Arachidicoccus terrestris: one gene and its partner. The main gene of each other region encodes a partner of the protein of the gene in region 2 in a complex. Links are inferred from orthologs where the notes say so. Each region holds a gene or a part of one and is shown on either strand. Other genes may lie near its edges. The genes, in order: secY and secA.

Evidence for each region.
Region 1: the proteins of secA (region 2) and secY are in contact, whole or in part, in a crystal structure (PDB 3DIN), measured with the Thermotoga maritima proteins. The link is inferred for Arachidicoccus terrestris from one-to-one orthologs. Residues at the interface, in WP_004082002.1 of Thermotoga maritima: Glu261, Ala262, Arg263, Lys300, Ala301, Arg302, Thr303, Ile304, Ile305, Leu323, Tyr324, Asp325, Pro326, Val329, Ser330, Tyr333, Ile336, Lys340, Phe345, Val349, Glu363, Phe364, Tyr374, Ser375, Gly376, Gly377, Glu393, Ile395, Thr482, Ser483; in WP_004081795.1 of Thermotoga maritima: Glu108, Gly109, Glu110, Glu111, Ala236, Glu237, Arg238, Arg239, Ile240, Thr241, Ile242, Gln243, Tyr244, Ala245, Arg246, Arg247, Val248, Thr249, Gly250, Arg251, Arg252, Val253, Tyr254, Gly256, Ala257, Ser258, Thr259, Tyr260, Leu261, Pro262.

The regions. Positions count from the first base shown.
Region 1 is NZ_CP083387.1:2,805,730-2,820,737, reverse strand. Bases 12,070-15,008 are described here. They hold secY (preprotein translocase subunit SecY), read right to left. Parts: upstream 14,243-15,008; coding sequence 12,896-14,242; downstream 12,070-12,895. Other genes in these bases: rpmD (50S ribosomal protein L30), read right to left, coding at 14,935-15,008; rplO (50S ribosomal protein L15), read right to left, coding at 14,384-14,833; map (type I methionyl aminopeptidase), read right to left, coding at 12,070-12,629. In the rest of the region: K9M52_RS11030 (transketolase), read right to left, coding at 1-613; K9M52_RS11025 (L-fucose/L-arabinose isomerase family protein), read right to left, coding at 719-2,134; K9M52_RS11020 (DeoR/GlpR family DNA-binding transcription regulator), read right to left, coding at 2,262-3,026; K9M52_RS11015 (outer membrane beta-barrel protein), read right to left, coding at 3,324-3,893; K9M52_RS11010 (hypothetical protein), read right to left, coding at 4,196-4,762; K9M52_RS11005 (TonB-dependent receptor), read right to left, coding at 4,768-6,498; K9M52_RS11000 (tetratricopeptide repeat protein), read right to left, coding at 6,564-9,608; K9M52_RS10995 (BaiN/RdsA family NAD(P)/FAD-dependent oxidoreductase), read right to left, coding at 10,352-11,587; more of map, read right to left, coding at 11,808-12,069. UniProt on the Escherichia coli protein: The central subunit of the protein translocation channel SecYEG. Consists of two halves formed by TMs 1-5 and 6-10.
Region 2 is NZ_CP083387.1:3,652,726-3,668,631, reverse strand. The notes cover bases 6,725-10,561. They hold secA (preprotein translocase subunit SecA), read right to left. Parts: upstream 10,261-10,561; coding sequence 6,925-10,260; downstream 6,725-6,924. Other genes in these bases: K9M52_RS14205 (hypothetical protein), read right to left, coding at 6,725-6,753. In the rest of the region: K9M52_RS14240 (trypsin-like peptidase domain-containing protein), read left to right, coding at 1-627; K9M52_RS14235 (ABC transporter ATP-binding protein), read left to right, coding at 810-1,742; K9M52_RS14230 (ABC transporter permease), read left to right, coding at 1,757-3,061; K9M52_RS14225 (helix-turn-helix transcriptional regulator), read left to right, coding at 3,075-3,764; K9M52_RS14220 (DinB family protein), read left to right, coding at 3,861-4,358; K9M52_RS14215 (arylsulfatase), read right to left, coding at 4,468-6,006; K9M52_RS14210 (helix-turn-helix transcriptional regulator), read right to left, coding at 6,122-6,322; more of K9M52_RS14205, read right to left, coding at 6,325-6,724; atpG (ATP synthase F1 subunit gamma), read left to right, coding at 10,805-11,686; SMC-Scp complex subunit ScpB, read left to right, coding at 11,835-12,869; purE (5-(carboxyamino)imidazole ribonucleotide mutase), read left to right, coding at 12,986-13,519; K9M52_RS14180 (S1/P1 nuclease), read right to left, coding at 13,600-14,400; K9M52_RS14175 (DUF4293 domain-containing protein), read right to left, coding at 14,433-14,867; ffh (signal recognition particle protein), read right to left, coding at 15,009-15,906. UniProt on the Escherichia coli protein: Required for protein export, interacts with the SecYEG preprotein conducting channel.

The DNA of each region.
Region 1 (15,008 bases), 850 kb from region 2 along the record:
CCCGTACTGCCCAGCCAAAGGCTTCCCATTTCTTATCCAGAGGATCTGTACTACACACATCTTTAGTAGCTGCCGTTATTTGTAACCCATTTTTATCTACTATAGCACATAGATTATCCAGTTCATATTGAGCGGCACTCAAGGCCGCCTCCCAATTACTTCCTTCCGGCATTTCACCATCGCCAAGTAGTGTATATACCTTATACGCTTTGTGATCAAGTTTTGCTGCAATTGCCATACCCGATGCGATAGGCAATCCATGCCCCAGGGCACCTGTATTCTGTTCAACGCCGTTAACTTTTCGGGTCGGGTGCCCGATATAATGTGACTGATATCTGCACAAAGTATTGAGATCTTCCTCAGGAAAGAAGCCTTTATCCGCCAATACGACAAACAATGCCTCTACACAGTGTCCTTTACTTTGTATGTACCGGTCCCGATCCGGAGATGTGAAATTCTCCGGAGATACATGCATTACTTCATTATATAAGACATTCAAAACATCTACACACGAAAGACTCCCTCCGGTATGTCCGGCTTTTGCCTTCACTATATACTGGAGTATCTTTCTACGATACTCAATAGATTTTATTTTGAGCTCTTTACTTGTCATTTTCACAATTTAACTGTGCTAAAAATAAAGAGATAAATCTCTTATTCTTAAATTACAGATATCCAATACTCCTATTCACCTTAATGAAATGGAAATATTGATATTCTAATTATGTACATAGGTTTCCCACCCTAAATAGTTTTCCATCGCTTCTTTTAGAATGCCTGCGGTTTTACTTGCATTCATGACAACATGATGTTCAAAGCCGTTGCGGCACACATACTTCATTAGCCCCTGAAGATCATCAATCTGCGCAACGGCCCTATTGCCAAATGTATTCAGCGCATCATTGGTCAGCTCGCCTTCGCCTATGTACGCTCGGATTTTACCATTAAAATCATCCGTACTGATACGCCCATAGGTCAATGGCATGGCGGGCGTCCGGCCATCGAGTGCACCATAGGTATTCTCCGTACCTACTGTTGTGCCAAGAATCGGTGCAGTACTCATGGAAATGTCTGGCAAAAAGGACTTAGCCCAATTACCACAATGAAACAGTACACATTTAGAATCATCGTCGGCGTAATTGTTGTTCCAATCTACCAGGGCACTCGGAGAGCTGCTGGCCAACTGCATCGCATACATAGTTAATGTGCCGGTCACGTCTACCTCACAACCACTCGGAAGCATGTTCTCGCTCATCATACTCATATTCGTACAAATGTTGCAGCCAAAGTTCTGTTGCAGGGAAGTCCAACACTGTATCGCCGTACAGTCTAATGCGTTTGCCTGCATGAATTCTTCCAATACAACATCAAGTTTCGCAATCTGTACCAGTTTGTCATTTGGCGTTTTTCCAGTCGGCGTGTACGCGTGAATTTTATCCAGTTTATCTTTAACTGACTTGTCGTTTGCCGTTAGCTTATCTGCATTTCCTAATATTTCTGATAAATCAACCGTTGTAACTGAAATACCATTACGTTGCAGGAGCTTTTCACTATAACGAACGGTATTGAACGCAGTCGGTCTGGCTCCAATTGCCCCAATACGCACTTTCTTAAGCCCTTTTACAACCCTGCAGACTGCCACAAAATCGGACAAATCCTTTTGAAAGACCTCATCGTCAAGCCTGGTAACGTGTTTTGTCGTCAGAGAATATTTAATGCCAAACTGATGCAGATTGTTGCAAACGGAAATCTTACCGCACCATGCGTCACGGCGATTTACGACGTCCAGCTTTTCCAGATCATCTGGATAAGCCTGTATTAATACCGGCACATCCAGACCGGCCAGTTTTAATGTTTCAGCAATGCCTTTCTCATCTCCAAAATTGGGTAATACGACCAACACTCCGTCTATTACATCCGCGTGTTTTCTAAATAAGGCTGCACACGCCTGCGCCTCTGCGAAAGTTTCCACACCGCCTAACTTGGAATCTGCTTCTCCCAACATAATGGGCGTAATGTTTAATTGATTCAAAAAAACCAGCAGTTCCTTTCTTGCTTCTGCGACCAATTTATCTGGGAAGAAGTCCCGGTTGCCTATGATTACACCTAACGTGGGGTTCTTGTTTAGTGACATTTTTTATCTTATTTTTCTTTTTTTACTTTTTTTTGTTTTTTGTCATTTGGATGGTACCGCATCCTCATATTCCTTTCTAAGGAAAATAAACTTCCGTTGCAGGCCGGCAGCGGTTCCCGACCGGCCGCTATTCAGCTATAATCAGCTCAATATCGTTTTCTTCAAACACCTGTTTATGTTTTTCCTCTATACCGCTATCCGTCAGAATATAATCAATGAGCGACAAAGCGCCCAGGCTCGCAAAATCACTCTTACCGATCTTCGTAGAATCTGCAATCAGATAAGTAATGTCTGCAGCGTCAATCATGGCTTTTTTCACGACCAGATCACTGATACTTGGATAAGTCAAACCAGCTTTAAGTGAGATGCCGGAAGTCGCCAGAAAAAGTTTCCTGACATTGAGTCCTTTGAAAAAATCAGCGGCTTTCTGACCCGTTAATGAAAGTGTTGGCGCTTTAAATTCCCCGCCTGTAACAATCAGTTCAATTCCGGGATTGGCGCCTAGCATCATCGCAATATTCAAGGCATTTGTGATAACGGTAATATCTTTATGACCCAGCAATAACCTGGCAATTTCTGTAGATGTTGACCCCGAGTCTAAAATAATACGATCTCCGCTTTTAATGAATTCCACCGCCTTTTTTGCAATGGCCTGTTTCTTTTCAAGATTACCTCGATGGCTTAACGAGAAAGACTGCACCTGATCTTCGATATTTTTGATAAATGCTCCTCCATGCTCCTTTGTAACCAATCCATCGTTTGCCAGCTTTTCCAGATCCTGGCGAATGGTCACTTCCGTTACTTTGAAGATCTTAGCCAGGTCTACAACTTTGGCAGCTCCATCTTCTTTGATGAGTTCAAATATCTTTTCTCTTCGTCTGTTAGCAAGCATAGATTTCCTTTAACATAACTCAATTATTGAATATAATTAGCGCATTTGCGGTGTTTTGAGCCGAATTCATCATTTAGACTAACTAAGAATACCGCTAAATTAAATAGAATAAGCAAAAATAAGCAAATAATCGAAAATAAAAGAAAATTATTAACAATGTCTTAATGATTCAATTTAATCTTGCCCCCATCAGGCAGCAGACACAAAAGTGGGGCTAGGTATCTAACCAATAAAGCACAAAGCCGCTCCTGATTAGAAGCGGCCTGGATATTAATATACTTTCTGCTGTTTACATGATTATCTGCCAAATGGCAGCGAATAGGCAAGTCTCAATGCCAGAAATCCCATTGTTCCGTCTTTAGACATTGCTTCATATCGAAGGCCTATGTCGAAATTACGACCTGCCATCGCACCGACACCAATAGCGTATGTAAAGGCAGTAGTTGAGCCGGAATAAGATCCTGAATCAACCGTACTGGCAACTTTCACATTCAGGGAACTAAGTCCGAACTGAGGTTCTACGTAAAAGCGGCTCATGCTAAAGCGTACACCCGCTTTAATGGGTATCTGGCTCGTATTAATTTTACCACCACCTAAATCTTTGCCGGGAAAATATACATATCCGGTCTGAAAGGTCGCCGCGATCGTCTCATTAAAATTATAAGCGTACTTGATCGTAGCGCCGATACCAAAATCTGAGACCTTGGTACTACTAGTGCTTCCGTCATAAAGGTCCCAGCCGTTCATGGGTAATGCACCTTCTATGCCCACACTGAATTCTGATCCGATTGGACGCTCATATGATTGAGCGCTTGAAGCTGTTGATAAAAGAATGCCCACTCCCAAAAGCAACATTAGTTTTCTCATAGTAAAGTTTTTGAATTTAAGGTTGCAGCAAAGTTAATTGGAATTTATCACATTACACGCAGATATCTTATAAATGCCTGAAATTAATATAGGTAATGCAAGTTCATTAATTTTAGATGGCAACGTCTTCGGCGGATCATCGGCCGGCAATCCGTTTTTACCGGCCAGTAAACACAATAAGAGTTTTGCCGACTGAGTCTTTTATCAGGCATATCCGGCAGCTTCTTATTTGGATCTTTCACAAATACCCTATTTCTATCAACCTGCCCCAAATTACCTGGAAATGTATCTTTGCTGATCTCTTATCTCAACTGGCCGCCGTATACGTAGTATAACATTGCCACGATAGCCACCAGTATCAGGACCAAGGCATAGATCCACCAATAGTCGTTGCCTTTTTTGCCTGACAAGATCTCTTTCATTTCGTCACTGGTGTGGATCTGCTCTCCTACCTTGACCTCATGAACATCACCTTCGTGAATAACAGCACCGGCGCTCACTGGCGGCAAATATACATCGGAAAGATCTTCCCCAACCAGCTTATAAATATTGTTTTCAATCTGAAGTGTACCAACGCCGGAAAGTAAAGCCTGTTTACTCTTATCCAATTGCGTTTTAATCTGATCAAATAATGCCGTCACCCTATTTTTATCAACGCCTTTCAGCTGCGCAAACTCTTCAAATTTATCCTGCAGCGCGGAATCCGCCTTTGGTGAAAAACGCAACACCTCTTTAACCGGCCGGATAACCTGACTGGTATATTCATGAAAAGCAGGCTCCTGTTCCAATACAACTGTACCAATCTTGCCAAGAGGCAGCCTACGGTACTTGATCAGGAATAGCTGGAATAAGGAAGAATCTCTCTGCATAGTGATTATTTTTTCAGCTGGCCAAAGTTAAAGATAATGCCCCCCATTATATTTGCGCCAATGGTCTGGTAGTTATAAAACCGCTGATATTTATTATTCAACACATTATTGACCTGCAACCAGAGACCGACATTCTTTATAATATCCACTTCCGCTCCTACATTCCAGTCAGCTGCACCACTGAGGTTCTTTGCCCCATCCGTTGGGTCATTATAATATCCGCCAGTCCAGAGATCTAAGTCGCTTTTCAAGAGAACCGCCGGCAATATTCTCCAACGTAACGACCCATTCATTTGAATGGGAGATAGTCCCCAGGCATGTTCAGCATTCTCAATCTTGCTGTAGTTATTAAGTGTGATTCCTGCCAGTAACGAGAAGCTCTGTTTTGCGTTAAAGCCCAGTTCTCCATGAAATCTTAAATTGTTGATATCATCACTGAGCACATCAAACAAGTTGTCATCTGCCCGATTCATAAATAACGGTGCATCCTTTTGAGTAAGATATGCTACCGTCGCATTAAAGGTCAGGTGGTCTCCCGCGGTTCCCTTAAACCCTCCATAAATTTCTGAGGTTCGGGTATAATTAAAATCCATCGGGATAGCGATCCAGGGATTAAATGTGGTAAGAGAGCGATACGTATTTTTGTTATAATAGCCTTTCCAGCCGGCCATCGCTATAAAACGCTCATCCCTCATTTTTGCTTCTAATGACAAATTGGGCATTAGGTTAAACTCTCCGTTATAAAAGGACGGGATGACCCCCAGATTCATTTTGAAATCCGGACGGTTAATCTCAATGGAGGGACGAATCGTGACCAGATTATTATCAATGGCCAGGCCGTCCTTTTTAAAGCTGCTGACATCCACACCTGCACCCAGTTTAGCAACAAATGTCTCGTTCAATCTTTTACTAAATGGTGCATCCAATGACAAAGTCGACTCTTTTCCGCTGTGATTATCGCCGAAGGCATCAATCGCAATCGTAGGATGATAATCAATACCGGTAGCATTCTGGAACTTATTAGAAAAACCCAGTTTAACACCTATGTCATGGTAAGTTCTTCGCAGGCTGTCCTTATTATAAGCCTGATCGGGCATCAGCCCGCCATAAGCAAATTGTTTATTATTATCATAATATACCCTTGCCTCCAGTTCATTTTTGTCACTGACCGCAAATACGCCGCTGGCTTCGATATCAGTCTTTCCAAACTCCTGCAACGGCAAACTACCTTTAGAAGAGGTGTGCTTAGCATGGATGGTGACTGCGGAATGATAACCATCTCCCAATGAAAAGCCTCCTTCCAGATACGGCGTAGCGTAGTTGCCATAGCCCAGCTTTACGAAATGAGAGTTTCTCCATACAGAACCGGTATCAATATTGACGGCCAGCGGCCGCAAAAAAGCCGGGTTATACGTAAAGGTCAGATTCTGAGCCGGGACATTATAATTCAAAGGCGTCTTCTCCGGCGTTGGAAGTGCCGTTGTGGAACTAAAGTTAATCTTAGAGGCCGGCTTCAATGAAGGGGTAAAGTCGGAGGTAACCGTAAAACTCTTCCCTCCTTCCAGTGGAACAGTATCCTTTGCCGGTGCCTGTGTTTTCTTGGCGGTAGCCTTTTTATGGCTCCGCTGAGCGTTGGCACTACCCGCAAATCCAAGGTTCAGGCCTAACAGAACTGTAGCGATCAATAGAGGGCTTTTATTTCTCATTTTAGTATATCGGATTATGCTATCTTTCATGTGTTCAATGTAAAGTGTAAACTTTGATTATAACGCTTCAATTACCATTACTGAATCATATGTTGTTATTCAACACGGCTTTCTTTCTTTTTCTGTGCCAGCACTTGATCTAACTGCGTTTGTGCTTCCTGCTTGAGCGCCTCATCTGAAGCGTTCTCTACGACACTTTTAAGTGTCGCCTCCGCATTAAACAGATCCTTCTCTTTAAAATAAATCTCTCCTAACAAAATATAGGATTTGGTGATCCAGTAATCGTAAGATCCAGATTTATTGATCACATCAAAGGCGGCCTTTTCAGCGTCTTTATAACTTTTTTGCTGCATCAGTATTTCTGCGACGCGGAAGCGGGCCTCTGCTGCATATTCTGATTTGCCCAGTGCATATACCTTCTTATAGGCGTCTGTGGCTCCATCCAGATCGCCTTGTTGCTGCAGGTTCTTCGCGATAATGGTATTAGATATCTGCTTATCGTCATCCGCAATTCCTTTTTGTGAGAGGAGATCCTTTGCATTCGATTCAGCATCAGCCCACTGTTCCAGCTTATACTGACAACGTAATAAGCCCCGCATACTTTCCAGGCGATTCTCAGAAGAAGTGGCAATGTTTTTCAGTTGTTTATAATAAGTCGCCGCTGTTGCGTAATCCTTCTTATCAAAATAATAGAGTCTCGCAGACTGCAGCACCGCATCTTCTGCAAATTTATTCGGAGCTTTACCTGCTACTATGTCATAGTATTTCAGCGCATTGGCATTATCCTTCCGTTGCCGATAAAGGCCAGCCAGATAGTAAGCCGCATCGATACTATGCTGCCCTTCAGGGAACGCACTCAGGTAATTTTCAAAGCCGGTGACAGCCGCGTCAAACTCCTCATTCCCATAAGATTTAAAGGCTGAGATATAAGAAAGTGAGTCCTTCTCCGTATAACTGACCTGTTTGCCGTTTTGCTGCATAAAGGTCATGTATTTTTCCGGTTGGTGTTGATTGATAAAAATATTGCGGACATAAGAAATGGCCTCATTGCTTTGTGCCGCATTAGGATAACGTTTGATCAACTCCTGGAAACTCTGCAAGGATGCGTCATTATTGCCCATATTAAAGTAGGTTACCCCTAAATTCAGATAAGCGTCCGGTTTTAAAGCTTCCTGATCTGAACTCAAAACCTTCTGTAACGGAGCAACAGCCTTGGAGAAATTCTCGCTGGCCATATAGGCGCTGGCCATTTGCAGATTGGCCTCCGCAGCCAGAGAGGAATTCCCATATTGCTGATCAAAGGCCTGCAAATATGCGACTTTGTCAGCCACCCTACCGTATGCGCCGGCAATTACAGCCTTTTGGTAATAAGCGTAGTCCGCAGAAGGCAGGTTTTGACGAATAATATCATCATAAATAGCAGACGCCTGACTATAGTTTTTCTGCATAAAATAACAGTCTGCGGTTCTCAGATAAGCATCTTTCTGTACATTGGTAGAACCACTGTTTGCGTTAGTAGCGACCTTTCTGAAAGCCGTCAGCGCATTATTGTAATCACCGGAGCGCATATAAGCATACCCTAATGTATAATTCGCATCATTGGCATTTACTTCTCCATAATTCACCGGATTCTGGAGATACCTGTTAAGTGATTCTATAGCGCCACTATAATTTTGGGATCTGTATGCCAGTTCACCTTTCCAGAAATAAGCTGGCTGGATTTCTTTGTCATTATAGGGCAGATTAAAAATCCGATTGATCAATTCTGTCGCCTGGGATACATTCTGATCATTGATCAGTTCAACAGCTCTGCCATAAAGGATACGGGGATAGGCCCGTTGCACAATCTCACTTTGTGCACCGCCCAGCGATTGTATAAGTGAAAGGGCTTCTTTATAATTATTCGCGTTAGACAATACGCTAACTAATAATTCTTTGGCTTCCTGATTATAGGTAGAGCCAGGATAGGTGGTAATGAACTTCTTAAGCTCACTTAGTGCCACATCCTGGAACCCTAATTCATAAGATAATTTTGCATAGTTGAAAGTAGAAATGGCTTTTTGTCCCTGATTGGAACTATTGAGCGAACAGAATAAAAAGGCATTTCTGGCACTGCTTTTATCTCCGGTGTGTAAATAAGCATCCCCTAGCAAATACATACTATTTTGGGCAAGCGAGTCTTCTTTTCCACCTAACTCCTTTAAACCTTCAATAGCCTTATTCCACTGCTTATCCTGATAATAGCAATAAGAAAGCTCATAAAGGTCTTCTCTCTTAACTTTTGCACTTTTAGTGATATAATCCTCTAAATAAGGCAGCGCCTGTGCATATTGCCCTTTCTCAAAATAGATATGTCCGGCCAATTGTTTCAGCTCAGTTTCGTAATATTGTCCTCCTGATTTAAGGGACGATTCAGCATAATCCAATGCCTTGTCCTTCTGATCCTGAAAATAATAGATCTCGGCAATATAATAAGGAACAATTTTGCTATAACTGGGGTTGTCTTTTACGATCTGGAGTGAATTAAGTGCATCGTCATAATCCTTCCGATAAAATTCGATAAATCCATAGTAATAGTTTGCGTCGATATAGTTAGGATTGGAGGGCATTTGCCGGATGGCGTTGAAAAGCGGTGCAGCCTCCTCAAATTTTTGCATCGTAAACAGACAGTATCCCTGATGAAACTGCAATTTCGCTGTTTCCTCATTACTCAGGTTAGCTGTCCCGGCCTTTTTATAGTATTCAAGTGCCTGATCAAAATTCTCTTTCCTGAAATAATATTCTGCCAGCTGGAAACTCAGCATTTGCACCAATGGGGTACTATGCTCAAAATGGACAAACTCTTTGGCGGATTGTTCGGCAGAAGCCTGATTCAGCATCAAAGAACAGGATAAAGTATAAAATCTGGCTTCTACAGCCCTGGTTTCTGGTATATTGCTTTGCTGATAAGGAGCAGAATAAGTAAGCGTTTTAAAAATCGGATAGGCCAGACTATATTGCCCTCTGAAATACAGATCCTTCGCCTGTTTAAATTCACCATCAGGATCTGTATTGATTTTAGTAGCCTGTGCCTGGATTTGGACCGTACAGCCTACAGCAGCTACGACCGTCAACCCAACAAATTTTATCGAACGACTCATATTAAAAATTTAATGCGAAAGTTAAACAAATAGTTTGCCTAAAACTATAAGAAATATCTAAAAATCCGTATAAAGTTACTGGTAGACGCCCACCTACCGCAAATAATTGACCAATTGTGCATAACAATTCAGTCCAGGCTTGATTTTATGCAGTTATCCACACCCATAGACGCCTACTTGAGATATGAGGTTTAACGGATTAAGTTACTGCGGCGTTATTTCTACTTTTTTATCAAGAACGCGGTCTCATCTTGTATATATTTCACATGCATTTTTTTAAAAATATAATTTTAAACACAATTGATTGTCAGATTATGACACTCTCCCCGATAACTTTGGTAACAATTGCAAGTAGGGGAAAGCTGAAAACCCTTTAATAGAGTAAGCATCACCCAGTAAATACGACAAAAATGGCAATCGTAAGCACATTGTTAGCACTGATCGCTTCCCTGCTAGGCAGCTTGGGTCTGTAAGGTCAAACGAATTTACCTGACAATTAGCTCCGGTGTCGCCGGAAGTCTGTTTCCCATGGCCCCGGTCAGCGAAACTCAGGTACGGGGGAAAGCTGAAAACCCTTTGAACAGAGTAAGCATCACCTAGTAAATACTAAAGAAATGGATATCTTAAACACACTTTTGGCTCTCCTGGCTGCTCTATTAGGTAGCCTGGGCCTTTAATGATCATTGTGACTTTTAAACAACAAAAGATCTTCCCCTGCTCTTCAAAAAACAGCAGGGGATTTTTTATGTATTTATTTGACCGGCAATATGTGTGGCTGCTACAAAACCACTTGACCAAGCATGTTGAAAATTAAAACCTCCGGTAACACCGTCAACATTCATTACTTCACCTGTAAAGTAAAGACCTTTTTGTAGTCTGCTTTCCATCGTCCGGGGATCAATCTCAGCCAGGTTCACCCCTCCGCAAGTCACAAACTCTTCTTTAAATGTCGTTTTACCGTTTATGCTGTAGACATCAGCAATTAAGTGTTGAATCAGCTTGTTTTGTGGCCCGGAAGGCAATTTAGACCAATAAAGATCCTCGGCGATACCTGCAGCTTTTAAAAGATAGCTCCAGAGTCTTCTGGGCAGGCCAAACGGGTTTTTATCTCCCATGGGCCTGGCAGCTAACCTGTCTCTAATTTCCTGCCAGCTGTCTCTGAGTCTTTTCTCCGGCCAGATTTCTCCGAGCCAGTTGATCTGTACTGAAAACTGATAATTATTGCCCGCCAGCCATTCTGCTCCCCAGGCGGACAGCTTGAGTACGGCCGGGCCACTAAATCCCCAATGGGTAATAAGTATAGGTCCTGATTGCTTCAGTTTTGCACCTATGATACGTACAGTCGCTACTTCTACACTGACACCCATCAATTCGGTTACAGAATGTTTGCCCAGATTAAAGGTAAATAAGGAAGGCACGGGCGGATGGATAATATGACCAAGATCTGCAAGAAATTGATATCCTGCGGCCTTCATAAGCCCTCCGGTGGCAACACAGACAAAATCAGCCAATAATGGCACAGCTTGCCCTAAAAGATGCAATTGCCAGATAGCTTCTTTTTTCTGCAGCGCAACCACAGCCTGATGCAGCATTACTTTGACGCCATATTTTGCAGCGTCCTTTTCTAATACGTCGATAATGGACTGGGAGTTATTGCTTACGGGAAAGACGCGCCCATCTGCTTCCGTTTTAAGAGCGACGCCCCGCTGTTCAAACCAGGATGCAGTGTGTCCTGCGGCGAACTGATGAAGGGTACGCTTAAGTAGTCTCGCGCCTCTGGGGTAATGATCCACAAATGTCGCTATTGGCAGCTCCCGGTGCGTCACGTTGCAGCGGCCGCCGCCGCTAATCCTGACCTTGCTTAACGTTTTACCTGTTTTTTCCAGTATGGTCACCTTCAGCTCGGGGCATAATCTGGCGGCGTTTACTGCACAAAAATATCCTGACGCGCCTCCTCCAATGACCACTAAATGCTGCATAAAACGAGGTTTAAATTAAAATATCATGCTGGCAATCAATAAACAAGGAGTAAAAAAGGCAAATTTTACATTTTCAATAAGAAAGTGTAATTTTGGTAAGGCATGGTACAGAAATTCCCTTTAAATTTTACAGTACCATTCTGGTATTTGTGTAACGACAACCTAAGTTTGCAGATTCTTTTGAATGCTGTTTACGCCTGTACCATGCTTTTTAAACTTCTTATTTATCCTCTTGGATATTGTGATAAGAGGTATTTAGATTGCTATTAGTACGTTCAGCCGCTTCAATAATAGAAAAATCAGATAATATCAGCGCTTTCCCTTCTTTGACACATACATTATGCTCAAAATGTACTGAAGGCTGCCCGTCTCTTGTACGAATCGTCCAACCATCCTTCTCCGTGAAGATGTTCCTTTTTCCCAGATTGATCATCGGTTCAATGGCAATAGTCATATTGGTTTTCAGCTTCGGACCAGTTCCCCTTTTTCCGTAATTAGGCACATTAGGTTCTTCATGCATGGTCTTACCTAACCCGTGCCCTACCAGCTCACGAACGACGCCATAGCCATATTTACCTTCCGTATGACTCTGTATCGCGTACGCTATATCCCCAACACGATTGCCAGTAACAGCTTTTTCAATTCCCTTATATAGAGCTTCCTTGGTAACACGTACTAATTGCAGGTTTTCGGGTGTCGTTTCTCCCAATATAAAGGAATAGGCATGTTCTCCCACGTAGCCCTCCTTAGTAATGCCCAGATCAAGGGAAACAATATCGCCTTCCTTCAATGGTGTACTATTGGGAAACCCGTGCACAACGACATCATTGACAGAAGTACACATATTATAAGGATAGCCATAATAATTATAAAAAGTCGGTATGCCCCCCTCAGCCAGGATCATTTCCTTACACATTTCATCTATTTGTAAAGTCGTCATACCTGGCTTAAGAATCTTGGCTACTTCAGCTAAAATACGGCTGATCGTGGTTGCATTTTGCTGCATGATCGCCACTTCGGCGTTGGTTTTTGTCTGAATCATCAAATACGGATATGGTAGGTTTAAAAAGGCGGCCTTACATATGGGACCTGCCCGGCTCCCGGATCACATAACTAAAACTGAATGCTAAGCATTTACCCCGCAAAATTAATAAATTAAAAACAATTATACCTAATTAGATACACGACAAAGCCATAATACACAGTTAATAAGAATATAGGCACAAAAGAAACCGACCTGTCTGTTTCATGTAGATCCAGACAGGTCGGTCACAATATTTGCAAGTATGTTGATATCGAGTATAAATCTTAGATGCCACTACCTACATGGCTACGGCCATGTACTCTCGCACCACCACTCATCAGGCCATCATACTGTCGCATAAGCAGATGTGTTTCGATCTGCTGTAAAGTATCCAGAATTACGGCTACCATGATCAATAGGGACGTACCGCCAAAATAGTAGCTGAAGCTCTGTTGAACACCCAACATCTGTGCGAAGCCTGGCAGGATACCCGCGATGGCCAGCGCAACCGCACCAGGAAAAGTAATACGGTCCATGATAGAACCAATATAATCCGCCGTCGGCTTACCGGGTTGTACACCAGGAATAAAGCCGTTGTTCCTTTTCAGGTCTTCACTCATCTCTTTTGGATTGAAGATCAACGCCGTATACAGAAAAGTGAAGGCAATGGTCATACCGCCGTAAATCACCATATACCAGACATTGGTGTGGTCACCGAAGATTTTGACGATGGTGCCTTCCTTATCCAGATCCGTGAATGAAACCAGCGTCGGCAGAAACATGATTGCCTGTGCAAAGATAATTGGCATTACACCGGCAGCATTCACTTTCAAAGGAAGAAACTGACGAGCGCCGCCTACTTGTTTGTTACCCATTAACTGTTTTGCATAGATCACAGGTACTTTTCTCACACCTTCCACAAGTAAGACCAGTGCCATGTTGATGCCGATATAAAAGGCAATTTCAATTAAGAAGATCAACAGGCCACCACCGCCTTTTACTTGCTTAGACTGGAACTCCTGGATAACCGCCTGTGGAAGACTGGATAGGATACCAATCATGATGATGATAGAGATACCATTACCCAGGCCCTTATCCTGTATCTTTTCACCGAGCCACATAACAAACAGAGATCCTGCGGTCAGTACGAACAGGGTAGAAACAAAGAAATATGGCTGATAAGATGGAATCAAAGCGACCGCATAAGTAGGGCTTTTTAATAAAGAGATATACGCCACTGCCTGGAAAGCTGTTACAATCACCGTCAAGTAACGTGTAATCTGATTAATTTTCTTTTGCCCACTTGAGCCCTCTTTCTGGATTTTCTGCAATTGCGGTACCAATACGGTTGCCAACTGCATAAAGATAGAAGCGGAAATATATGGCATCACGCCCAAGGCAAGAATACCTGCCTGAGAAAACGCACCACCTGCAAAAGTATCAAACATTCCTAATAAGCCATTATTTTGCGTTTGTGCAGCGGCAGCAGAGATTTTATTGGGATCAATCCCCGGAATCACCACATGCGCTCCAAACCTGAACACCAGAATCAGCAGTAACGTGAAGACAATCTTCTCCCGTAATTCATCAATGCTCCAAATATTTTTTAAGTTCTGGATTAACTTTTTCATTCCTTTTCGATAGTTATTATTTTAGTTCAAGTTATGACTATAACCAAGACTAAAAGAGTTGTGAGCGTCTAAAAGTTAGGACAACGCAATTTAAGACAAAAAGACGCATCACGAGGGATGCGTCCGGAATTTATTTTTAAATTAGTTTAAAACTTCAACCGTTCCGCCTGCAGCCTCAATCGCCGCTTTAGCTTTTGCACTGGCCGCATGAACTTTGAAGGCAACTTTAGATGCGATCTCACCGTTTCCTAGGATTTTAACCTTATCGGTTCTGGAAACCAGACCATTGATATACAGGTTTTCCAGAGAGAATTCTTCTAATTTATATTTCTCAACCAGTAACTCAACCTGAGCCAGGTTAAATACTTTGTAAGAAACATGTCCTGGATTCTTAAACCCGCGCTTCGGAACCCGACGTTGAATAGGCATCTGACCACCTTCATGGGCCATTTTGGTTTTATAACCGGCACGGCTCTGGCCACCTTTATTACCTTTAGTAGAAGTACCACCTTTACCAGAGGCTTCACCACGTCCAAGACGTTTTACTTTGTGCACCGCACCTGCTGCGGGCTTTAATTCATGTAATTTCATTGTATTGATTTTTATACTCAACGGGGAATCGCCCCTCGCCTAAATTTAAGTGCAGCAAAAATATACATTAATTTTAAACTGCAAAATCTTTATATCCGCTATTAAAGCTTCTCCACTTTCACCAAGTGGCTAACCGCCTTAACCATTCCTTCAATCTGTGGTGTGGCTTCAACTT
Region 2 (15,906 bases):
ATATCTTTCGGAGATATCACTAATATGACCGATAAACAAAAAGAAGAACGGAAAATTGCCAACTACAATACCGGCCTGTATGTGGCTGATGTCAGTGAAGACGGTGCCGCTAAAGAAGCAGGACTTCAGAAAGGTGATATCATTACCGCAATCAATGGAAAAGCGGTGCATAATTCAGGGCAGATGTCAGCAGTCATGGGCGACAAAAAACCCGGAGATAAACTGAACGTCACCTATATGCGGGATGGCAAGCAGCACCAGGCCAGCCTGATCCTCAAAAACAGTATCGGTACTTATAAACAATTGACCGCCGACGAAGCCTCTGCAAAGACATTAGGGGCCGATCTAACGACACTTACTCCGGAACAAGCCGGCAAATATGGCATCAGAGGTGGTGTACAGGTCACTAATCTGAGAGAAGGCGCTTTTAAAAAGGCAAAAATCCAGAATGGTTTTATTATCGTTAGCATCAACGGACAGACCGTTACCAAGGCAGAAGAGGTACGTAAAATTCTCAAAGAGAGTACCGGGTTACTGCAGTTAAGAGGTATTTACCCTGATGGAGATGCCATCTACGGCTATCCTTTAAGATTGGACAACGATGAAGATAGTGACAGTGGTAACTAGTAAAAATAATAATTTATGAACGAAAAAAGGGCTGACCTGATGGTTAGCCCTTTTTGTTGACCATTTATCCTACGGATCATACTTCTATCAAAAAAAATATGGATAAACCTGCTATTGTTAATGAAATGGAAAAAAGTATGTTATTTTCGTAAACCTTATTCACAAGGCTAATTAAAACAATTATGGCAATACTTGAACTATCGCATCTTAAAAAATACTATGCCACACAAAAAGCGGTCGATGATGTCAGTTTTTCAATAGAATCAGGGCAGATATTTGGTCTATTGGGGCCAAATGGGGCCGGAAAAACCACATTATTGCGTATGATCACCGGGATATTTTATCCTGATGAAGGCAGCATTCTTTTCGATGGTAATAAATTCGATCCGGAAAATGATATACGGAAAATCGGTTATATGCCGGAAGAAAGAGGCCTTTATAAAAAAATGAAAATCGGAGAACAGGCACTTTTCCTGGCGCGCCTCAAAGGCCTGTCTTATGCGGATGCCATGACCAAAATAAAATACTGGTTTGAACGACTGGAGATGCAGACATGGTGGGATAAAAAAGTAGAAGACTTAAGTAAAGGAATGAGTCAGAAGCTGCAGTTTGTTATTACAGTTTTACACCAACCCAAACTGATTATACTGGATGAACCCTTTAGTGGGCTGGATCCTGTAAATGCCAATTTGATTAAGGATCAGATATTTGAACTGGCCAGGCAGGGTAGCACAATTATCTTTTCCACTCACCGGATGGAACAGGTAGAGGAAATCTGCGATCAGATTGCACTGATCAATCTGGGTAAAAAGGTACTGGATGGAAAAGTAGCCGATATCCGGCAACAATACAAGGAGAACCTGTATGAAATCAAGCTGGATAAAGCCGCAGACCAGATCGCGGCTTCCACGATCTTTGAACCGATCAATCTGGCAGACAATAAGATGATTGTCCGCATACAGCAGGGTTACCGAGGTAATGACTTACTGCGTTATTTCCTTGATCAGGATATTCAGGTACAACATTTCGGCGAAATCCTTCCTTCGCTCAATGAGATATTTATCCGGCTGGTACATGGCACAAATGCAGTTACCCGAAGTTTCCATAACATTTAAACCTCTGACGCGTCATGAATAAAATAATATTAGTTTTAAAAAGAGAGTTTCTAACCCGTGTACAGAAAAAAACCTTTCTACTGGTCACCATCGGGCTTCCCATATTAATATTTGCTATCTATGCGGCGATTATCTACTTTAGTATCAACAGTGGCTCCAGTACAAAGATTATGGTGGTAGACAATGCCGGTTTATTTAAGGACACAATTGCGCCAAATACTAAAGAGATCACGTATCAGTTTACAACTGATGTCAGCCAGTCTGATCTGGAAAACAAAGCTAAAAATAAAACCATCGATGGATATATCGTCATACCGGCTCATGCCACTCTGGACGATAAAATTAATCTGATTACCGGTTCCAAAATCGGAATTATGACCAGAGAATCCATTACCAAAGCGATTCAATCAAGACTGGAAAAACTCAAAATGGATGCCTTACCTGTCTCCCAGGACCTCCTTAAAAAGGCCAAAACAGAAAACAAGGTAGACATCGTTAATATCAATGATAAAAATGATTCCGGCATGCGTGCCGGTGTCAGCTATGGCGTGGGTATATTCTGTGGCATCCTGATTTATATGATCTTACTTCTTTACGGCACTTCTGTTATGCGCGGTGTCATGGAAGAGAAAGTCAGCCGCATCGCAGAGATCGTTGTGAGCAGTATTAAGCCTTTTCAACTCATGATGGGCAAAATCCTGGGCATCGGAGCTGTAGGCCTCTTACAATTCCTGATCTGGATCGTTCTGGGGGTAGGATTGCGTTATTTGTTAATTCCTGTTCTCTTTCCGGAAATGACCCATGCGATTAGCGCTGGTGTGGTGGACCCTAATGCATCGGGCGCAGATATGACAGCTGTTTTTCAGGCATTCAGCACCATTAATTTCCCGCTGATCATTACCATGTTCTTTGTTTATTTTCTGGGTGGCTACTTTATTTATGCATCTCTATTTGCAGCCATCGGTTGCTCCGTAAGCGACGGGCAACAGGATGCACAGGGATTACAGCTGCCTATTACCTTACCTATTATTTTCGGCTTTGTGATCATGATGCAAGCCGTTAATAATCCTACCGGAGGGTTGGCCGTTTTTGGGAGTCTATTTCCACTCACCTCTCCCATTGTCATGATGGCCCGGGTCGCACAGGGTGTACCGGAGGCCGTTTCGTGGTGGGAACTGACCCTGAGCATCGTATTGTTATTTGGTTCCTTCTTATTTACCACATGGTTTGCCGGTAAAATATATCGCACGGGTATCCTCATGTACGGTAAAAAACCTACCTGGAAAGAACTTATTAAATGGGCATTTAGAAAAAATTAATCCGTTAGTTGTCGTGAACAGACTAGATCGCCTTTTTGCAATACTCGTCCATCTGCAGTCCAGAAAATATGTGCCTGCGGAAAAGATCAGTGAAAAGTTTGAGATCAGCCTGCGGACTGTATACAGGGATGTAAAGGCGCTCGTCGCATCAGGCATTCCTGTTAGTCATGAAGCGGGCAAAGGATATTTTATTGTCTCAGGTTTCTTTCTTTCCCCGGTATCATTCACGATGGAAGAAACAAGTGCATTGCTTTTAATGGAGAAAATGGTGCGGGCTCTGGCCGATCAGGCCACCGCCACTCAGTATGGAAGCGCCATGACTAAGATCAGATCCGTCTTGAAAGGCAGTCAGCAAGATCTGCTGGAAGTCCTGGATGCCAGTACTTATTTGCAATTCCATGAAATGTGGCAGTTGCAGGAGAACTTTATTCCCACCGTACAAAACGCCATCGCACATAAGAAGCAACTGCAGATCAGGTACAAAGATAAAAGTGAGCAAGAGAGCCTTCGGCACATTGAACCTATCGGACTTATATTTTACGCATTTGGTTGGCACGTGATCGCCTGGTGTCATCTGAGAACTGATTACCGGGACTTTAAGTTGAACCGGGTTCTCCAGATCAAGCAGCCTGGCACCGACTTTCAGAAAAAGGATCATTTGCCGATCAGTCACTTTATGGATCAGCTGCCGGTTAATTATTAAAATTATTCTAAAAATAAGTATGGGCCGGTCTGACTGCCATAGGGTTGTCAGTCCAGTCATGTTACTTTGCTTTTGAACCAAAAAAAAAATAAAGCAATGGAATTTATCCCTGTATTACTGAAAGAAATGGAAAAAGAAAATGTTACAACAAGAGAAATGCTGTCCCGGATCCCGGACACAATCTATGACTGGCAGCCTCACCCCAAAAGTATGACCGTCAGATCGCTTGCTACACACCTGGCAGAATTGCCTTCCTGGGTGGATATGGTATTAAACACAGACGGGTTGGATTTTGCAACTATGCCTTACAATCCACCCGTTGTTAACCATACAGCAGATATTTTAAACATCTACGACAAGTCCTATGAAGCAGGTCACAGCGCGTTAGCCAAAGCAGACCCCGCCATACTGGAAAAAACATGGACCTTGAGCAACGGGGACAAAGTACTGGCAGCAGATAACAAGCTGGAGACACTGCGCATGGTTTATTGTCAGATTGTTCACCACAGGGCACAAATGGGCGTATTTCTACGGCTGAACAATGTCCCGATCCCACCTAGCTATGGGCCAAGTGCGGACGAAGGCAGCCTCTAGTTACATACCGATGGATTTTTAATCAAAGCCCGGTAACAGCAATTCTTATAACGGCTGTTACCGGGCTTTCTTATTGCTGCACCTGTTTTCCAACTGTATCTTTAAAAACTTATTGCTGAGCGGGATACTCAAAATTCCATTCATTTAGATGTGATAATATCCTGCGCTTCATGATCTCATCTATTTTTCTAACAAGATCCGGATGTTTGTTAGCCTGATTGATTTGTTCGGCCGGATCTGCCTTTATATTGTACAGCGCAATGGGTGCATCAGGGTCATTTTTGGCGCCCAGCCTGATACCCTTCCAATCACCTAACCTTACGGCCTGTTCCCCGTTATGGTGGCTGGCCAGTTCCCAGTACAGATATTCATGGGAGCGCTGCTGCCCTTTGCCTGTCAGTATGGATTCAATGGAGATGCCCTGCGTTTGCACTGCCCCGGCAATACTTTTTTCAGGAATCTGCGTACCGGACAATGAACAAAAAGTAGCGAACATATCCCAAATAGTAGTAGGATGATCTGTTACAGAGCCTGGTTTGATCTTGGCGGGCCAGCTAGCGATCATAGGCACCCGGATTCCGCCTTCATAAACATCTCCTTTAAATCCACGCCAGGGACCGTTAGCGTCAAAATAACGGGTCGGTGCGCCTCCTTCTCCATCAGGAGCGCCATTATCACTTGTAAAGATCACGAGTGTATTGTCTGCCAGCCCCTCCTCTTTCAAGGTCTGCATAATTTGCCCGACATAATCATCCAGCAAAGAGATCATCGCTGCATAGGTTTGTCTTGGGCGGAAGCAGGGTAAATACCCATTATTGGGAGATGGCTTATCATCAAACATGCCCTCATACCTTTTAAGTGCCTGACGGGTAACCTGCAACGCCACATGAGGTATCGTTGGTGAGAATTCAAGGAAGAAAGGCTGGCCTTTATGCTCCTTAATAAACCTGATAGCATCCGATGCCATCGTGTCACAGGAATACACATTACCGCTATATCTGGCGTAATTAGTGATATCATCAGGATCTGCTCCTTTGGGAAAAGATTGATGTGGGGAAAAATAAATATTGTCTAATGGCACCCGCTCTGTCCCCCTCCATAAATGTGTCGGATAATAATTATGAGCTTGTCTTTGTCCTAAATATCCAAAAAAATAAGAAAAGCCGAGTTGCGTTGGTATGCCTGTGGATCCTGGTCCGCCTAAGCCCCATTTACCAATTAACGCTGTCACATAACCGTTGTTTTGCAGGAGTCCCGGAAATGTTACTGTATTATTAGGTAAAGGCATCTGACCTCTTTCTCCTTCATCTGAGAAATCGTATCCACCAATTTCATAATTGTCACGGATATAAGCATGTGCCATATCCTTACCTGTTAAAAGTCCACATCTGGACGGGCTGCAGATCGGATCTGCATAGTACTGTGTAAATTTCAGTCCGTTTTTAGCCAGCGCGTCAATATTCGGTGTCTGGATCCTGGTTTGTCCATAACACCCCAGACTACCATATCCCAGATCATCGGCCATAATAAAGATAATGTTGGGGCGCTTCTGGACACTTTGACCGTAAGTAAAAGTATATAGACCAACCAGAAAGACCAGTCCGCAGACCAGGCCACCTAAACTTCTGAAAAACCTTGCTTGCTTCATCTTTTATACTCTGACAGCTTTTATTAATCAAATGTACCGGCAAAATAGACAAAAAATTTCATAGTTTCGGCAGATGGCCGGAAAATATGACTGACATAATCGATACACTGCCTGTCTAATCTTCTGGCTCCAGCTTGAATATCGCTTCTACCGGCTTATCAAAATATCGCGCGATTTTAAGCGCCAGCAGGGTAGATGGTACGTATTTTTTCTTTTCAATCGCATTAATTGTCTGCCGGCTCACACCAATACACTGTGCCAGTTCTTCCTGCGTGATATTTTTGATAGCTCTTTCTACCTTGAGTGTGTTGGTCATATTCAGAGGCGCTTACTGCGAATGAGCAGGTAATTGAAACGGATAATGTAAAACAACAAGGTTGTAAACATATTGACTGCAATAATATTCAAAAAACTCCACCCATAAAAGAGTAGGTTGCAGAAAAACAAAATTAAATAATTAATGAGTATGGCCCAGCCAAAGGAAGAAAGTCTCAGCTTCTGTATAAACTCATCCTCCTGCTTTTCTTTTGAAAACACCACCAGCAACGCGCCGGCAAGAATGCCAGCAATAAGCACCGTCGTCACGATGTCGAAAAAAACATTTTTATAATAAATATTCACCACATAGGTCAGCGTTTCATGATCATTGATCAGGTACCATTTTAGTAAACCCAATACCAAACAAGGTATCAAAATAAGCCAGCCGATTTTTTTATATCGGTAAGGTAATAATAATTGAGATTTCATAAAGGTAGATTTTTCATAAAAGTAAAACAAACTTTACATTATATCCATTATATTTTACTTTTTTATTTGGCTACACAAAAAAAGCGCGCTATATTCAGAAATTATTTCTGACTACAACGCGCCGTATACTGTATTTTATATTATTATTTACGCTTGCTTCAGATAACTTGGTTAAGCGTCTTTGCCGTGACAGTTCTTATATTTTTTGCCGCTGCCGCAAGGACAGGGATCATTACGGCCGATCTTCGGTCCCGCCACTACAGGTTGCTGTTTAACATGCTCGCTAGGGTCGTAATAATCATTTTCATTAGCAGCATAATCACTACCTGCCGCATCTACTGCTTCTTTGTTGGCGTTAAGCTTGCTTAAGTCCGTTTTCTGCTCATGACCTTCGTGAATCTGACCTCCTTGCTGTACATCAACCGGTATATTGGAATGGGACAGGAAGGTAACTATTTCTACGTTCACCTGGCTATTCATTTTGGAGAATAGTCCAAAGGCTTCTTGTTTATAAATCACAAGCGGATCTTTCTGCTCATATTGTACCGTTCTGACACTTTGTTTCAGGTCATCCATTGAACGCAAATGCTCTTTCCAGGCATCATCAATAAAGCCTAGCATCAGGGTTTTTTCCAGGGAATTCACCAGTTCCAGACCTGCCGTATCCAGCGTTTTCTGCATCGGCGCCAGCACCTGCAATGCCTTTCTGCCGTCGGCAAACGGCACCACGACATTTTCAATTCTGTCACCCTGCGCCTTGCGAATATTTTCAAATACCGGATAAGCTGTTTTAGAAATTTCCTCACGATGACGCTGATAATTTTCAAAAGCCTCACCGTAAAGTTCCTCTGTCAATTCACTTACATTGCTCTTACCAAATGCAGCTTCAGTGATCTTTGTATCGAGTGCAAAATGAACGATCGCGCTCAGGCGGAAACCTTCATAGTCATTGGTCTCTTTATGATTTACGACCAGCATCTCTGCTACATAATAAAATGCACTGTCAATATCCAATGCCAGCCGTTCTCCGAAAAGAGCATGATTTCGTTTGGTATAAATCACAGTACGTTGCTTATTCATAACATCATCATATTCCAGCAGGTGCTTACGAATACCAAAGTTATTTTCCTCAACTTTTTTCTGCGCTCTTTCAATAGACTTGGTAATCATACCGCTCTCAATAGCTTCGCCTTCTTTATAGCCGGCAAAGTCCATTACCTTGGCAATACGCTCACTACCAAACATACGCATCAGGTCATCCTCCAAGGAAACATAGAACAGTGAAGAGCCAGGATCTCCCTGACGACCGGCACGGCCACGTAGCTGTAAGTCTACACGGCGGCTATCGTGCCTTTCGGTACCAATAATGGCTAACCCGCCGGCATCTTTCACACCCTCCCCTAATTTAATATCCGTACCACGACCAGCCATGTTAGTAGCAATGGTTACAGCTCCTTGCAGACCTGCTTCTGCCACTACCTGGGCTTCTTTACCATGTTGCTTGGCGTTCAACACGTTGTGAGGGATCTGCTTTTGGCGGAGCATACGGCTTAGCAACTCACTGATTTCTACGGAAGTCGTACCTACCAGAACAGGGCGCCCGCCTTCGCGATATTCAACAATCTTATTGATGACTGCACCATATTTTTCTCTCTTGGTCTTGTAGACCAGGTCATGCTGATCTTGTCGGATCACCGGTACATTGGTCGGAATGCTGACAACATCCAGCTTATAGATCTCCCAAAGCTCTGCTGCTTCTGTTTCTGCCGTACCGGTCATACCGCTTAGCTTGTGATACATCCTGAAATAGTTCTGCAGGGTAACAGTCGCATAGGTCTGCGTTGACGCTTCAATCTTTACATTTTCCTTTGCTTCCAGGGCCTGATGCAAGCCGTCGGAATAACGACGACCTTCCATGATACGCCCGGTCTGCTCATCCACGATCTTCACCTGTCCGTCCATCACAACATACTCATCATCCTTCTCAAATAATGTATACGCTTTAAGGAGTTGCTGGATCGTATGAATGCGTTCAGTTTTAGCACTGTACTCATTATAGAGTTGCTCTTTGCGTGTCAGCTTGTCTTCTCCTGAAAGCTGTTCATCCTTTTCAACATTTGCGAGTTCTGTAGCGATATCCGGTAATACGAAAAACATAGGATCTTCATTCAGACCAGTCATAGCCTTAATCCCTTTATCAGTTAGCTCAACCGTATTGTTTTTCTCATCAATATAGAACAATAGCTCTGCATCTGCTTTTGGCATTTCCCTCTGTTGGTCGGCCAAGTGGTAGTTCTCCACTTTCTGGAGTTTCTGACGAATGCCGGGCTCACTCAGATATTTGATCAAACTGCTTGTCTTAGGCAAGCCTCTGTGTGCACGGAACAGCGCCAGACCACCTCCGCCTTCTTTTACATCATCATTACCTTCTGCTATTTTCTTTTTTGCTTCGATCAGAAAATTATTGCAGATCTGTCTTTGATGAGCAACCAGTTGTGCCACGCGATCTTTTAATTCAAAGAAAAGTTGTGTAGAGTTATCTTTACCTACCGGCCCCGAAATGATCAGCGGCGTACGGGCATCATCAATTAAAACGCTATCCACCTCATCGATCATCGCATAATGGTGCTTACGCTGTACCATTTCATCAGGATTGTGCACCATATTATCCCTCAGGTAATCGAAGCCAAATTCATTATTGGTTCCATAAGTTATGTCACAGAGATAAGCGCTCCTTCTGGCAGGTGTATTGGGCTGATGCTTGTCAATACAGTCGACCGTGAGACCCAACCATTCATAAATAGGGCCATTCCATTCACTATCACGACGAGCCAGATAATCATTGACGGTTACAATATGTACCCCCTCTCCAGCCAAGGCATTGAGATAAGCCGGTAAAGTTGATACCAGGGTTTTACCTTCACCCGTTGCCATTTCTGCAATCTTACCCTGATGCAGTACAATACCACCAATCAGCTGCACGTCATAATGAAGCATATTCCAGGAAACGGCCACACCGGCTGCTTCCCAACTCGTATTATAAGTAACGTTCTCTCCATCAATACGCATATAATTCTTCTTCACAGCCAGTTGTCTGTCCAGATCTGTCGCACGAGAGATGACTTCGTCACTTTCTTTAAAGCGCCTGGCTGTTTCTTTAACTACGGCAAAGGCTTCTGGTAAAATATTATTTAAGACTTCTTCGATCTTCTTATCGCGATCCTTTTTTAGCTCATCTATTTCACGGTAGAGATTATCCCTGCCGACCATATCTGCAGATGGTAAGGCTTCAGCTGCTTCTTTTTTAGTCTGAATGGTCTGATCGATATCCTTAAGGAATTCTTTGATACGCCCTTTGAATTCCACGGTCTTACTACGTAGTTCATCATTGGATAGGGATTGCAATTTTTCATATTGCTGGTTGATCTCAGCTACCTGCGGCTGGATCTTCTTCACATCCTTTTCAGATTTATTGCCACCGAGCAGCCTGCTTAATATGCCTTTCATTAATTTTTTTTTATAATTGTTTAGATCTCGATTTTTAGCCCGAAAGTGCCAAAATATACCATTATTCTGAAAAAAGCAGTCAAAAACAATGCTTATCACATTTACAGGCCAAATTGACAGTTTTCGCGGTTGCAAATGTAGGGAATAATTTGGGAATTAAAGGCCGTCATACGCCGGTCTTGCAGGGAGATTACGCCCTTTAGCAGCCTTGTCTGGCTGCATCTTACTTTCATTCTTAAAGCGGCCAATTTAACCGTTCATCCAGGGCCTTCTCTGCTAAAATAGCAGTTGTTTGTTAGTAATACCCTGCGTTATGCTATAATATTTAAAGGATTTTAGCGGGTTTTGCCTCCCAGCCTTCGCTTATTCGTTTCATCCCACTTATTAACACAGAAAATCTAACGATAAAAGCAGTCTATTTCAGGAGTTTAGTCATTGGTTATCGTGCGTTCCTAAAAAATGCATCCTGTTTCACTGAAAATAGGGGCTAAATCTTGTCTGATTGAATGCTTTTGGTTACTTTTGCAGCCAAATTGAGAACCCCATGTCAGGCCAATTAAAAGAAGTACGTAACAGGATACAGTCGGTACAATCTACACAGCAGATTACCAAAGCCATGAAAATGGTGAGTGCGGCTAAATTACGCCGTGCTCAGGAGGCAATAACACAGATGAGACCTTATGCGCAAAAACTACAGGAAGTACTGAGTAATATTGTCAGCAGCCTGAGTGGAGAATCTAATATCCAGCTGGCGGATCACAGAGAAGTAGAAAAGGTGTTACTGATCGTTATTACCAGTGATCGCGGCCTGGCTGGCGCCTATAATGCTAATATTGTCAAAGCTGCTAAACAGGCTGCCACTACTAAATATAAGGCCGCCCTGGATAAAGGCAATGTCACTATCTGGAATATTGGCAAAAAAGGATACGAATCCCTGAGTAAGGCTGGCTTTAAAACTGACGCCACCTATAAAGATCTTTTCATAAATCTGAGCTTTGAAAATGTGCAGCAAGCAGCGCAGGCGGCGATCAGCGCGTTTGAAAATAAGACATTTGATGCCATCGATATTGTCTACAGTGAGTTTATTAATGCCGCTGTTCAGCGCTATTCAGTAGAACAATTTTTGCCCATTCCAAAGATCGAGGGTACCGGTGGAAAAAAGAATGTTGATTTTATTTTCGAACCGGCAAAGGAGGAACTGGTAGCGCAATTAATGCCTAAAATCCTCAATACCCAATTATACAAGGCGGTCCTGGATGCTCAGGCGAGTGAACATGGCGCACGTATGACGGCCATGGACAAGGCCAGCGAAAATGCAAATGAGATCCTGCGCAGCCTGAAAATCTCTTATAACCGTGCCCGTCAGGCCGCCATCACAACTGAATTGACTGAAATCGTCAGTGGTGCTGCCGCTCTTCAGGGGTAGGATTTATACCTTAGCCAAAGATACCGGGAGTAGAAAAGGAAGATTTAGCATGGCAAATCAAATCTTCTCCTTATCTTTAGTTATCGACAAATTACAATCTTTTTTAGACTGCAAGTTTTTGACTTGCAGTTTTAGTTTACAATAAGTTATGGAGTTAAGTGAAATCATACCCCACATCGAGGCCCTGATCTTTGCCAGTGACCGTCCACTCACCAGTCTGGACCTGGTAGATCTGATCAACAACGCTTTCGGGTTTATGGAACAGCAAATCACCCTGGATCAGGTAGAAACCTCCCTGGAAGGTATCCGGGAAAAATACAATTCCGACTTTTACCCGTTTGAAGTATTTCAGAGTGGCGGCGGCTGGCAGTTCCTCAGCAAACCCGCCTTCCATACCACCATCGCCCAACTCAACGGGGGAAAATTCCTGAAAAAATTATCTAATGCCGCCCTTGAAACATTATCCATTATTGCCTATAAACAACCGATCACTAAAGGAGAAATTGAAAGCATCCGTGGTGTCAACAGTGATTATAGCGTTCAGAAATTGCTGGAAAAGGAATTGATTATCATCTCCGGCAGAAATGAAGAATTGCCAGGCAAACCACTGATCTATGAAACGTCTAAGAGTTTTATGGATTATTTTGGACTGAACTCTGCCTCTGACCTGCCTAAGATCAAGGAAGTGCTGGCAGAACAAATCGAACCGACCTTGCAACAGAGAACTATAGAAGAAAATGCAGATTTTGGTATTTTCGGCAAATTTGATAACGATAAGCCGGCCGCAGAAAATATAGATTTGCAGACAGAGTCGGCATCTCACGGCGAAGAGCACATGGCAGCGCAAGACATTCCTATTGATCCCGATGATGCCGGGGAATTAGAGCTATCCGACGAAGAAAGCAGAGAAAGCATCCATCAGGCCACTGAACAAATGGATCAGCAATTACATCCGGACCTGAGTTCGATCAAGCGGGCTGATGAGACAATCGCTAACGAAGAAGCATCCGATCCGTCATTTGACAACGAAGATGAAATACAAGACGAGGAACTGGCAGACCTTGAAAAAATCAATGAAGCGGGCGAAGAAGATGCAGATGAAACTGAGAAGGAGGATGATGTTGACCTAGAAGAAGATGAGGAAGATGAGGATCGGTTAAACAATAACCAATCATCCCGATAGTGCTGTTTTTAAGACCTGCTGTCCATAACCGTCAACCCTAATCCGGGCAGTCTACTATTATTAGTATATAATTTTCTCATTAAAGAGTCTACCCCAAATACAATAAATACGAAAAAATGACGAATACAGATAACAGGACCGCGCAGATAGGTATTATAATGGGAAGTGACAGCGACCTGAAAATCATGCAGGATGCTGCTCAGATCCTTAAACATTTTGATGTACCTTATGAGTTGACCGTCGTTTCCGCCCACCGCACACCGGAAAGAATGTTTCAATACGCGCAAGGTGCAGCAACCAGAGGCATCAAAGTGATTATCGCCGGCGCAGGTGGTGCAGCTCATTTACCCGGAATGATCGCTTCATTAACACATCTGCCAGTGATTGGCGTACCAATTAAATCTTCCAACTCTATTGACGGCTGGGATTCTGTATTATCCATACTGCAGATGCCAAATGGAGTACCTGTTGCCACCGTAGCATTGAATGCAGCCAAAAATGCCGGCCTGCTCGCAACGCAGATTTTAGGTACAGCAGATGCTGCCTATGCTGAAAAGTATAAAAAGTATAAGGAAAGTCTCAAAGATTCAGTCCAGGAAAAAATCAATAAACTGGCCGGGGACTGGAATAACGAATTTGATCAGCACTAATCTCGACTGAGCATATTACCACTAGAAAGGGGCATTTGATCCAGTCAATGCCCCTTTCTAGTGGTAATATAATTACGGCACTAACCCAGGATATCGTTCAGTACCTTTGCCAGCCGGAGACCGCCGTCCAGCAACTGTTCATTTAGACGATCAAAGAACAGGTAATTATAGTTATAGCTCAAATTGGAGCCATCAGGTGTTTTGTCATAGATCTCGTCTGATAATTGATGTGATTGAAAGAACCAGTCTTGCAGACTACCAGACTGTATCATAGTAATCTGCTGTTCATTGACTGTGTCAATGTTAGCCGCATATTCAGTATAGCTCCATTTCTGGTAGTCGATTAACTGACTATCCCAGAGCGTGTGCAAGTTTGAGGGATTCCCGAACCAGACTACTTTTATCTTATTACCACCGGCATCCTCACTCCTGCCGACATGCAAGGGCTGATGCAGATCACCCATAAAATGAATTAAAAATCTAAGCGCAATCTGTCGTTGTTCTAAAGGCAGGTTTTTGTTTTTCAACAGGATTTCCATCTCCGGAATCTGGGTATACAAATTTTTGCCCTCCAAAGCTTCAAGATCTTTTATAAATTCATCCTTATCCAGGTGACCGGGAAGATCCACATAATGCCAGGGGCCAGTCTGTTTCCACTTGTCCGTCGTGTCAGATTTGATGAAATCTGGCCAATTAGCCCAGAAGGCAAGTGGCGCCTTACCGATCAGCTTTTCGAGGTTCTTTCTTGCCTTTTTAGACAGGTGTCTTTGCGCAATCTCTGCAATAATCCGATGCCCTGTCAGACCCCAGGCCATAGCAGATGAGGCAATACACATAAATACAATTCCAAAAAACAGAACTTGTAATTTTCTACCTATCATATCTATGCATTTATTGGCAGTTTCCATCCAAATTAACCTCTTAACCTATCCGCACGCTTCAGAAGCCGTATGTCCTTACTAATACCTCTTAGGGCCATTATAATAAAGATGGGCAAAAGAAATACAAATACGGAGGTAAGTGTTAATGTTCCGCTACCCGGCAAAAAATGCGTATTGATCTCTTGATAATAAAAAATAAAAAGAGCAATGCTTAGCAACAAATCTACTATCGTCAGCATTAACTGCTGCTTGCGGTTCTTAAACATAAATATAGCGATCAGGCTGACCACCAAAATAACAATTGTCGTGGCAAAAACAAGAATGGAAGGATTGTGTCCGTTTAAAATAATCTGTGGATGTTGTACGCCTTCGTTCATCCAGGTACCAACATAAAAACCGAATTTCAGGGAAAGGGCAGCCAGTATCACCACTACCAGCAGCCAAAAAGACTGAATGCGCTGAATCATAGGAATATATTTTTGATAGCCATCTGATTAATAATAGGACTAGTTACACCACTAAAGGTACTATTTCTATCCGGATGGTCATTGATTTTTAAAGGATTAAATTATAGCTGCAGCCAGAAAGCCATTGTTACATCCGAAATGTTACCTGCGTTTGAGTCCCCCCATACCGCCCATCATGCCGGCCATTGGCATTTTATTCATCATTTTCATCATCTGACGCATCTGATCGAACTGTTTCATAAAGGCGTTTACCTCCTGGAGTTCCTTACCGGCGCCCTTAGCGATACGTTGCCGGCGGGACGGGTCAATAGTATCGGGATTGGCTCTTTCAAAAGGCGTCATGGAATTGATGATCGCTTCCACGCCTTTGAAAGCATCATCACTGATGTCGACATCCTTCATAGCCTTACCGACCCCGGGCAACATCCCCATGATATCTTTTAAATTACCCATACGCTTGATTGTTTGCAATTGGTCGATAAAATCCTGAAAATCAAACTGATTTTTCCGAATTTTCTTTTCCAGTTTTTTGGCTTTTTCTTCATCATATTGTTCCTGAGCCTTCTCAACCAGGGAAGTAATATCTCCCATACCCAGAATACGCTGCGCCATCCTGTCCGGATAGAATACGTCCAGCGTATCCATTTTTTCACCGCTGCTGACAAACTTAATGGGCTTATTTACCGTGTACTTAATACTGAGAGCCGCCCCACCCCGGGTATCTCCATCCAATTTCGTCAATACAACACCACTGAAATCCAAGCGATCATTAAAGGCTTTGGCCGTATTGACAGCGTCCTGACCCGTCATGGAATCCACGACAAAAAGAATTTCGTTGGGGTTGATGGCTTGTTTAATATTAGCGACCTCCGTCATCATGACTTCATCAACAGCCAGACGGCCGGCCGTATCTATAATAATGACATTCTTCGCGTGTTCCTTTGCATACGCGAGGGCATTTTTGGCGATAGAAACAGCGTCCTTGTTCTCCCTTTCACTAAACACCTCCACGCCTACTTGCTCTCCTAATACATGAAGT